DNA from 2 places in the Erwinia rhapontici genome. Region 2 is predicted to be linked to the other one. Evidence: predicted binding sites of a transcription regulator. Region 2 holds the regulator's gene; the other holds the start of a gene.

Region 1 (5,160 bases), 630 kb from region 2:
GCAGCATCATCAACACAGAAACCGGAAACATCAAAAGCATCAGGCGTTAACATTTTGCGCGGAAAGCGGGAACGAAATAACATACCGTCCGCCAGGTCGAGCATCATCCGGTCATGTTCTTCGTCGAAAAACCAACGCCAGTTATCGTCTGGTTTTATCCTCATGATGGTTCCTGTATTAATACTTAGTTACAAGTAGCCGGAAAAGCATATTCCCTTTCCGGAAACCAGAGGCTTCGTTAACGCTCTCAGCTCGCTCTGTAAAATTTGAATATTGTCTGAACAGCACAAAATATAAACGAGACAGCAGCGAAAATAAAGCCCCTGGCATATTTAACGCTAAATTAACCTAGAGATGAGTCACAATTTCTTTTATCAAAGGCGGACCTTTGTAAATAAATCCAGAATATATTTGCACCAGCGAAGCACCCGCCGTCATTTTTTCACGCGCCGAAACCAGTGAATCAATCCCACCAACGCCAATAATTGGGATGCGCCCCTGTAATTCCAGCGCCAGACGGCGAACGATTTCGGTACTGCGCAACTGTACCGGACGACCACTTAGCCCACCCGCTTCTTCCGCGTGCTTTAATCCTTTTACCAGCTCACGATCGAGGGTGGTATTGGTCGCAATCACGCCATCAATATTGTGGCGCACTAAACTGTCGGCCACCTGGATCAATTCTTCTTCAGAAAGATCCGGTGCGATCTTAACCGCCACAGGAACATATTTATGATGGATCTGTTGAAGATCGTTTTGACGGATTTTAATCGCCGCCAGCAAATCATCCAGCGCTTCGCCGTATTGTAAAGATCGTAAGCCTGGGGTGTTAGGTGAAGAGATATTGATGGCGATGTAGCCGGCATACGGATAAATCTTATCCATACAGGTTAAATAATCGTCTTTACCCTGCTCTACCGGGGTATCTTTATTCTTGCCAATATTAATGCCGAGGATACCGTCAAAATGGGCTTTTTTAACATTCTCTACCAGGTTATCAACGCCCATATTATTGAAGCCCATGCGGTTGATGATCCCTTCCGCTGCCACAATCCGGAACATACGCGGCTTATCATTGCCCGGCTGAGGGCGCGGCGTCACGGTACCAATTTCAATGGAACCAAACCCCATCGCACCAAATGCATCAATGCATTCGCCGTTTTTATCCAGACCAGCGGCCAGGCCCAGTGGATTCTTAAAGGTCAGTCCCATGCAGGTTACGGGCTTAAAAGGGAGCGACTGACGGATAAGACCCATCAGCGGGGTGCCGGAGATACGCTTCAACTGCTGCAAAGTCAGGTCATGCGCGCGCTCAGGATCGAGCTGAAACAGCGCCTTACGAACGAAAGGGTAATACATGGTCACTCCTGAGGTCCCGATGGAAAATCGGGGTCGTATTATCCGGGTTTCATGGGGTAAAGGGAAATGACCTGGCGCAAAAGCGGGCCTGAATCGACGGTTTTTTTACTTCATCAAGGCCGTTATGCCGCGCTATATGTGCAAACTGGCAAAAATATGCCGGATAAATCATTTAAGCGTCCAAACGCGCTCTGTCAGGATGAGCCATCGGTTCTTGAATTTCGTTTATCAATAACTTTTGGTTATAAGGAGAGGTTATGCGCGTTATTACTCTGGCGGGAAGCCCCCGTTTTCCTTCACGCTCCACCGCACTACTGACCATTTGCCAGCATGCGCTGGAAAAACGCGGCGTCGAGGTTATCCCGTGGAATCTGCATAACTTCAATCCCGAAGATTTATTGTATGCCCGCTTCGATTCCCCCGCCCTGCTGGCCTTAAAGGAAGACCTCGAATCGGCTGACGGGTTGATCGTCGCAACCCCTGTCTATAAGGCATCGTTTGCCGGGGCATTGAAAACGCTGCTTGACCTGCTGCCAGAACGTGCGCTGGAACATAAAGTGGTGTTACCGCTGGCAACAGGCGGCACCGTAGCCCATCTGCTGGCCGTCGATTACGCACTGAAACCCGTTCTGAATGCACTGAAAGCGCAGGAAGTGCTGCACGGGGTATTCGCTGACGATACGCAGATCAGCCATTACGACCGGACGCCTGAACTCTCTCCGATTCTGGCTGAGCGGCTGGCAGAGTCGATCGATACCTTCTGGCATGCACTTGCCCGCCGCCATCAACCTCTGGCTGCTGCCGTCTGAAAAGGTGACCGTCTATGACATTGTTTGCTCGCATATTTAGCACCCTGCTGATAACCGGGCTGCTGGCCAGCCAGGCGATTGCTGCTGAGGCCATCCCGGCCCCCGACCAGGTCCGTATTGGTTACCAGAAAGGCTCGGTCAGTATGGTGCTGGCGAAATCCCACCAGCTGCTGGAGAAGCGCTTCCCGCATACCACCATTAAATGGGTAGAGTTCCCTGCCGGGCCACAGATGCTGGAAGCATTAAACGTCAACAGCATTGACCTTGGCAGCACCGGCGACATCCCGCCGATTTTCGCTCAGGCCGCTGGCGCGGATCTGTTGTATGTCGGTTCCGAACCGCCAAAACCACGATCTGAAGTGATTCTGGTGCGTGAAGACAGTCCGTTGAAAACCGTGGCAGACCTGAAGGGCCATAAAGTGGCCTTCCAGAAGGGCTCAAGCTCCCACAATCTGCTGTTACGTGCATTAAAAGAGGCCGGACTGGGTTTCAATGATATTCAGCCTGCGTTTCTGACGCCTGCGGATGCCCGCGCCGCTTTCCAGCAGGGAGATGTTGACGCCTGGGCAATCTGGGATCCCTATTACTCTGCGGCCATCCAGCAGGGCGGCGTGCGCGTACTGAAAAATGGCGACACGTTAAATCTGACCGGCTCGTTCTACCTCGCAACTCGCCCGTTCACCGAAAAGAATGGCGTGTTTCTGCAACAGGTACTGGACACCTTCAGCCAGGCCGATGCCCTGACGCGCAGCCATCGTGAACAGAGCGTGGACCTGCTTTCAACGGCGATGGGTCTGCCAAAACCGGTGATCTCAACCTATTTCGATCATCGCCCGCCAACCGCCATTACCCTGGTCAGTGAGAAGACAGCAAAGGCTCAGCAGCAAACTGCCGATCTGTTTTACACCAGCAAGCTGATGCCGGTGAAAGTCGATATTTCCAGCCGCATCTGGCATGGCCCGTCAACCCATTGATTGAGGAATAACATAATGACTCTCTCCGTATTCTGGTTTCTTCCCACTCACGGTGATGGGAAATATTTGGGTACCAACGAAGGTGCACGCCCGGTGGATCATGCTTACCTGCAACAAATCGCGCAGGCTGCCGATCGCCTGGGATTTGGCGGAGTGCTAATCCCGACCGGCCGCTCCTGTGAAGATGCCTGGCTGGTTGCCGCCTCGCTGATCCCGGTCACCCAGCGTCTGCGCTTCCTGGTGGCACTGCGCCCCGGCGTGATCTCGCCCACGCAGGCTGCCCGTCAGGCAGCCACGCTCGACCGCCTCTCTAACGGCCGCGCACTGTTTAATCTGGTCACCGGTGGCGATGCGGAAGAGCTGGCGGGAGATGGCGTGTTCCTCGATCACCGTGAGCGCTATGCAGAGTCTGCCGAGTTTACCCGCGTATGGCGCCGCGTGCTGGAAGGCGAGACGGTTGATTACGAAGGGAAACATGTTCATGTGCGTGGCGCGCGTCTGATGTTTAAGCCGGTTCAGCAGCCCCGTCCGCCACTGTGGTTTGGCGGGTCGTCTGATGTCGCGCAGGATCTGGCTGCCGAACAGGTTGATGTCTATCTGACCTGGGGGGAACCGCCTGAGCAGGTCAAAGAAAAAATTGCTCAGGTACAGGCGAAAGCCGCCGCATTAGGGCGTAAAGTGCGTTTTGGTATTCGTCTGCATGTGATTGTGCGTGAAACCAATGAAGAGGCATGGCAGGCCGCTGACCGTCTGATCTCGCATCTTGATGATGCGACCATTGCCAAAGCGCAGGCCGCACTGGCGAAAACAGATTCTGTTGGCCAACAGCGAATGGCTGCCTTGCACGGTGGCAAACGTGACCAGCTTGAGATCAGCCCGAATCTGTGGGCAGGTGTGGGCCTGGTGCGTGGCGGTGCCGGAACCGCTTTAGTGGGCGATGGCCCGACGGTGGCAACCCGTATGCAGGAATATGCCGATCTCGGCATTGAGACCTTTATTCTTTCCGGCTATCCGCACCTGGAAGAAGCGTATCGCGTGGGCGAACTGCTGTTCCCACATCTGGATCTTAATGTCCCTTCGATCCCGCAACCGCAGGTCGTTCAGGCGCACGGGGAACATGTTGCGCATGATTTTGCCCCACAAAAAGTATCGCAAAGTTAGAGGTGGAGAATGAGTAAGACCCTTAATCGTATCGGCAATGGCCTGCTGCCCTGGGCGCTGCCGATCCTGCTGGTGGCGGTATGGCAGTTAGCCTCACAAATGGGCTGGCTTTCAACGCGCATTTTGCCGTCACCGGAAGCCATTGTGGTGACCTTCTGGAAGCTGTCTGCCAGCGGTGAGCTATGGCAACATCTGGCGATCAGCAGCTGGCGTGCGGCGATTGGTTTCAGCATCGGTGGATCGATTGGTCTGATACTGGGGTTAATCACCGGAATGTCACGTCTGGGTGAGCGCCTGCTCGATACCTCCGTGCAGATGCTGCGCAACGTCCCCCATCTGGCGCTGATCCCGCTGGTGATCCTGTGGTTCGGCATTGATGAATCGGCCAAAATCTTTCTGGTTGCGCTGGGGACGCTGTTCCCGATTTACCTGAATACCTACCATGGTATCCGTAATATCGATCGCGGGCTGGTGGAGATGGCACGCAGTTATGGTCTGTCTGGCTGGAGTCTGTTTATCCAGGTGGTGTTGCCTGGCGCCCTGCCCTCCATTATGGTCGGCGTGCGTTTTGCGCTGGGCCTGATGTGGCTGACCCTGATCGTTGCCGAAACCATTTCAGCCAACTCCGGCATCGGCTACCTCGCCATGAATGCCCGCGAGTTTTTGCAAACCGATGTGGTGGTGGTGGCGATTATTCTTTATGCCCTGCTGGGCAAACTGGCTGACGTCAGCGCTCAACTGCTGGAGCGTGTCTGGCTGCGCTGGCATCCAGCGTATCAACTAAAAGAGGAAAACGCATGAGCGAATTAAACACGTCTCCGGCGCGTCTTAATGCCGGTACGCCGCTGGTGATCAAT
Region 2 (5,160 bases):
CGTCAGGTGGGGCTGTTTTTGCTCCGCCAGTCGCTGGACGATATAGCCAACGACAGCCAGAACAATCGTGCCAGCCATCACCAGCGTAGTGGTCTGTAACGGGGATTCAATCCATGTTGACACCGCCAGACTGGCGAAAAAACAGAGGCCGAGCTGCAACATATTCTGCAAGGCGGCGGCTTTACCGGTCGCCTGGGGGAAGGGCAGTAACGCACTGGACACCACAATCGGGTAAATCGCACCGTTTGCCATCGCCATTCCACAAAACGGCAGTAGCAATGCAAACAAGGAAGGCTGCGGCTGCAGTGAAACAAAATAGATCGCGAGAATGCTGACGCTGTAGAAGGCCAGCAGCCATGGCAACAATTGGCGCCCGGCAAAGTGGTTCAACAGGGCGCGGCAGCTAAACCCGCCCACAAGAAATGCCACAGTTTGCGGAACATAGCTGAGGCCAATATCTGCAGGGGACAAACCAAGGTTACCCAGAATGAAAGGGGACCCGGTGAGCCAGGCAAAGAAGCTGGCAGAGCACGCGGCATAAATCGCCACGTTGCCACTGTAAATAGGAGACTTCAGCAATGTGAGGAAGCCAGGAGTGCGAGGCTTAACGACGCCGTGATCGTCCACCGGGCGTGACGGCAAGCGCAATGTAGGGATCAGTAGTGCGAGGCTGAGCAGTAGCAAGACAACGAAAATCGAACGCCATGAAAAGTGTTGCAGTAGCCAGGCACCCAACAGGGGAGCCAGCGCAGGCGAGAGGGCCACCAGAGGCATAATGGTGGCAAAGACACGGTTGGCCCGCGGACCACTGTAGCGATCGACCACCAGGGCCTGCCAGCTCACCGCCGCAGCACACACCCCCACGGCCTGAACAAAGCGAACGATCAGCAACCAGAAAGCCGACTCTACCCACAGCATTGCCGCACAACCAACGGCGAACAAACTCAACCCCATCATCAATACAGGTTTTCGGCCGATGCGGTCTGACAGCGGGCCCCAGACTAGCTGTGCGCAGGCAAACCCGGCGAGGAAGATACTTAAACTGGCGCTAATGGCACCGGCTTCCGTCTGCAAGTCATGTTGCATCACGCCAAACGCGGGTAGGTACATATCGGTAGCAAGAAAGCCCAGCATGCTGAGCAGCGCAAGGTAAATCATAAATCCTTTGGAACGCATGGTTTTTAACTCTTATTAGACAATTTTTTTACGCGTGCAGTGTAATCGCGTGCTGACCCGTCTGTGAAACGCTAATATTCGTGGGTTGCGATGAAAAATATTGAAGGCAAATCATGTGGTCTGAACATTCTCTTGAAGTGGTAGATGCGGTGGCGAGGACGGGCAGCTTTACCGCTGCTGCGGCGGAATTGCATCGCGTCCCCTCCGCAGTAAGTTATACCGTGCGCCAGCTGGAAGCCTGGCTGGCCGTGAGTCTGTTTGAGCGTCGTCATCGTGATGTGGAGTTGACGGACGCCGGACGGGTTTTCATTGAAGAAGGTCGTGCTGTTATCAAAAAAATGCTCGCCACTCGCACACGCTGTCAACAGGTGGCTAACGGCTGGCGGGGACAAATCAATATCGCGGTCGACAGAATTGTGCGCCCGGCACGCACCCGGCAGCTGGTCGTGGATTTCTACCGGCATTTTCCGGATATGGAACTGCATATCATGCCGGAAGTGTTCAACGGTGTGTGGGATGCGCTGGCTGACGGTCGCGTCGATGTTGCGATCGGTGCGACTCAGGCGATCCCGGTACGAGGACGTTTTGCTTTTCGTGATATGGGAAGTCTTAACTGGCGCTGCGTGGTGAAAACGTCACATCCTCTGCTGAGCCATGAGGGACCGTTAAGCGAGACGTTAATCCGTGAGTGGCCATCGCTGGTGCTGGAAGATACCTCACGTGCCTTGCCGAAACGCACCACGTGGACATTAGATAATCAACGACGGCTGGTGGTGCCTGACTGGGAAAGTGCGTTTGACTGCCTGCGAGCCGGGCTGTGTGTTGGGATGGTACCCGGTCATTTTGCCCAGCCCTGGCTGCAACAAGGCGTGTTAGGAGAAGTGACGCTGACGTCCCCGTTTCCCGACAGTCCCTGTTATCTCAGCTGGTCGGAACAAAGCGCCTCACCGGCGCTAAGTTGGTTACTGGACTATCTGGGGAGCACAGAAACCCTGAATGCAGAGTGGTTAAGCGAACATCCTGGCCAGTGGCAGGTGAGTGATTAACGGCGGTAGTCGCGGAAAGGACCATCGGCAACGGAACGACGCTCGATCAGTGAAGGGTGAACTTCAATGGTTTGCGGATCTTCGCGCTTGCTGGTAATACGGTCCAGCAACATATCAAAAGCGGTTTCGCCCAGACGCTCTTTTGGCTGGTGGACGGTGGTCAGTGCGGGCGTAAAGTAGCGGGCGTTGCGCACGTTATCATAACCGATCACTGAAATATCCTGCGGTACGCGTAGCCCCATTTCATCTGCTGCGCAAATCGCGCCCATGGCCATAATATCACCGCCACAGAAAATGGCCGTTGGGCGCTGCTTCTGCGACAAAATTTGCTGCATGGCGCGATAGCCAGATTCAGGTTCAAAATCGCCCTGCACCAGCCATTCATCGCGCAAAGTGATGCCCGCTTCTGCCAGTGCCTTCAGGAATCCGGCATGGCGGCCACCGCCTGTATTACGCTCAAGCTGGCCTGGGATCGCGCCGATATCGCGGTGCCCGCGTTCGATCAGGTAGCGCCCCGCCAGGTAACCACCCTCAAAAGCATTATCAAGCACGGTATCAGTGAAATCACCGCGTGATTCGCCCCAATCCATGACGACCATCGGAATATTACGGTTATCTTCCAGCATAGAAATCAACGTGTCAGGATATTCTGAACACATCACCAGCAGCCCATCGACGCGTTTTTGCGCCATCATTGACAGATAGGCCTGTTGCTTTTGCAGGTCGTTGTGCGCATTGCCCAAAATCAGCGTATAGCCTTTGGCAAAGCAGCGGTTTTCTATTGCTTCAATGATCTCTGCAAAATAGGGCGCTTCACTGGATGTTGCCAGAAGGCCAATGGTTTTGGTGTGGTTGACCTTCAGACTGCGGGCTACGGCGCTGGGGGAATAATGCAATTCTTTGATTGCAACCCATACCGCTTCGCGCGTCTCTTCGGCTACAAAGCGCGTTTTGTTAATCACGTGAGACACAGTGGTGGTTGAAACACCGGCGCGCTTTGCCACATCCTTAATTGTTGCCATGAAAATCGTACTCCTGGTGTTATCGTAACATCTTGATAACTAATTGGTTAAACGTTTGCCTGGGTACAGCCATTCCTTCCCGACCAGAATTATTTTGGGTGCTGTCTCAAAGGGTCGGGAAGGGGTAAAATCGTCCGTAGAGTGACATGCAGTGCTGACTTTTACACGTTGCCAACGGTGTTGCGCAACGGAATAAAGAATTCTAACAAGGCTGCGCACAGAAAACGAGATTTTTACGGGTAACTGTGGGAAAATCTGTTGGCTTACTAATAACAAGGTTATTGAGGAGAGAGAATGAACACTGATATGAAAATGACGGCGCTGACCGTTGTGGGTTCACTGCTGATGATTATTGCGTTTAGTTTTACGGCGGTAATGCATTAATTCTTGCACGGGAGGAGGAAACTCTTCCCGAACCCACACGCATTATCGAATCGTTTTAGGCGTCATCATACGGCGCGCACCGATGTAATGTTCCTGCCAGTAATCTTCGCTCAACGCACTGACCTGAATATCTTTACCTGTCCGTGGAGACTGAATAAATTTCCCTCCACCCAGATAGACGCCAACATGATCTGCTGTGCCACGTCCGTTAATACGGAAGAAGACCAGATCACCTTTCTCTAACTGATCGCGCTTAATCGAAGCCGCATCACGCAGATGGTACATTTCATTAGCCGTGCGTGGGATCTTGAACTTCACCAGGTCTTTATAGGCATACCACACCAGACCACTGCAGTCGAAACCGGTTTTCGGAGAGGTGCCGCCCCATTGATAAGGTTTACCGAGCTGGCCCATCAGCTTGTTCATCGCCGTCTCACGTGCTTTCTGGTAGCGAGCGCGATGCGCTTTGCTGAGTTTGAGCGGGGCGTTCAGAGCATCGTTATCATCGTCAGTGGCTTTGCTGCCTGCGCGTTGACGACCATAATGTTTTTTATCTGCTTTTTTGCTGGCCGCGAGTTTTTTACTCAGTGTTTTCTTCTCCACCTTCGCATTACGCACCGGGGCCACGCTGGTTTTTTTCTTTTCTTTCTCTTTCAGTTTTTTTGCCAGCAGAAGCCGTGCTGATTTAGAGGGTTCTTTTTTAGCGGTTTCTTTGGCTTTCTTACTGACAGGTTCTTTGACTTTTTTGGTCGAAGTGGCTTTTACCGGGCGGCGCTTACGGCGGTCATCTACACGTGCAGTATTGCTTTCGGCTTTTTGCTGTTTTGCATTAATAGGGGCATGTGGCGATGCGTGCGCCATGTTGAAGAACAGCTGAGTGAAAGCCAGTATGAAGAGCGTGATGAGTAAACGCATCGTTCCCATTAACAGTTTGTGCGCTACAAAAAAGCAGCAACGCGGTAAAAAAAGAGATTTCTGCGGTATGCAGAAGGTTAGGCCAATTCTAATCTAACTTCTTAACAAAGGGTAAGGTCTTTTTTGTTTCAATAATACAGATCAAGAAAATGATGTAATATTGAGCACAATCAGGTGGTTAACCCAGCAATAAAACCAGTGTTAGTCATAACAGGTGCAGCAGTGATGATAAGAAAATGTTATTTTGTTTCCCTGTTTTGTCTATTAGTCACATTTTTACCTCTCTCGCATGTGAAAATGTCATTTTCATCGCCAGGGCAGAATCGCTACAATAAGCAGGCTGCGCCCAGCCTACACACGATGTATCGTATTGAGGAAGATATTTATGAGTACTGTTGAAAAAATTCAACGTCAGATCTCTGAAAACCCTATTCTGTTGTACATGAAAGGGTCCCCTAAACTGCCAAGCTGCGGTTTCTCTGCTCAGGCTGTTCAGGCGTTATCTGCTTGTGGCGAGCGCTTCGCGTACGTTGATATTCTGCTGAACCCGGACATCCGTGCAGAAATGCCAAAATATGCCAACTGGCCAACGTTCCCACAGCTGTGGGTAGACGGTG

The links. The regulator PurR, encoded in region 2, represses purine synthesis genes. The targets are predictions, from matches to a motif close to CANGCAAACGTTTGCNTG.
Region 1: the regulator PurR is predicted to act here: its motif matches at 1,505-1,522, upstream of pyrD (quinone-dependent dihydroorotate dehydrogenase).

Annotation. Positions count from the first base shown of each region.
Region 1 covers NZ_CP085627.1:1,612,313-1,617,472, reverse strand. Annotated here, with positions in the region: gene LJN55_RS07640 (cell division protein ZapC) at 1-164, opposite strand, end outside; gene pyrD (quinone-dependent dihydroorotate dehydrogenase) at 349-1,359, opposite strand; gene ssuE (NADPH-dependent FMN reductase) at 1,617-2,168, shown strand; gene LJN55_RS07625 (sulfonate ABC transporter substrate-binding protein) at 2,183-3,142, shown strand; gene ssuD (FMNH2-dependent alkanesulfonate monooxygenase) at 3,158-4,303, shown strand; gene ssuC (aliphatic sulfonate ABC transporter permease SsuC) at 4,313-5,104, shown strand; gene ssuB (aliphatic sulfonates ABC transporter ATP-binding protein) at 5,101-5,160, shown strand, end outside.
Region 2 covers NZ_CP085627.1:2,239,265-2,244,424, forward strand. Annotated here, with positions in the region: gene punC (purine nucleoside transporter PunC) at 1-1,176, opposite strand, end outside; gene punR (DNA-binding transcriptional activator PunR) at 1,290-2,222, shown strand; gene purR (HTH-type transcriptional repressor PurR) at 2,219-3,244, opposite strand; gene cydH (cytochrome bd-I oxidase subunit CydH) at 3,539-3,628, shown strand; gene LJN55_RS10570 (C40 family peptidase) at 3,671-4,543, opposite strand; gene LJN55_RS10575 (Grx4 family monothiol glutaredoxin) at 4,929-5,160, shown strand, end outside.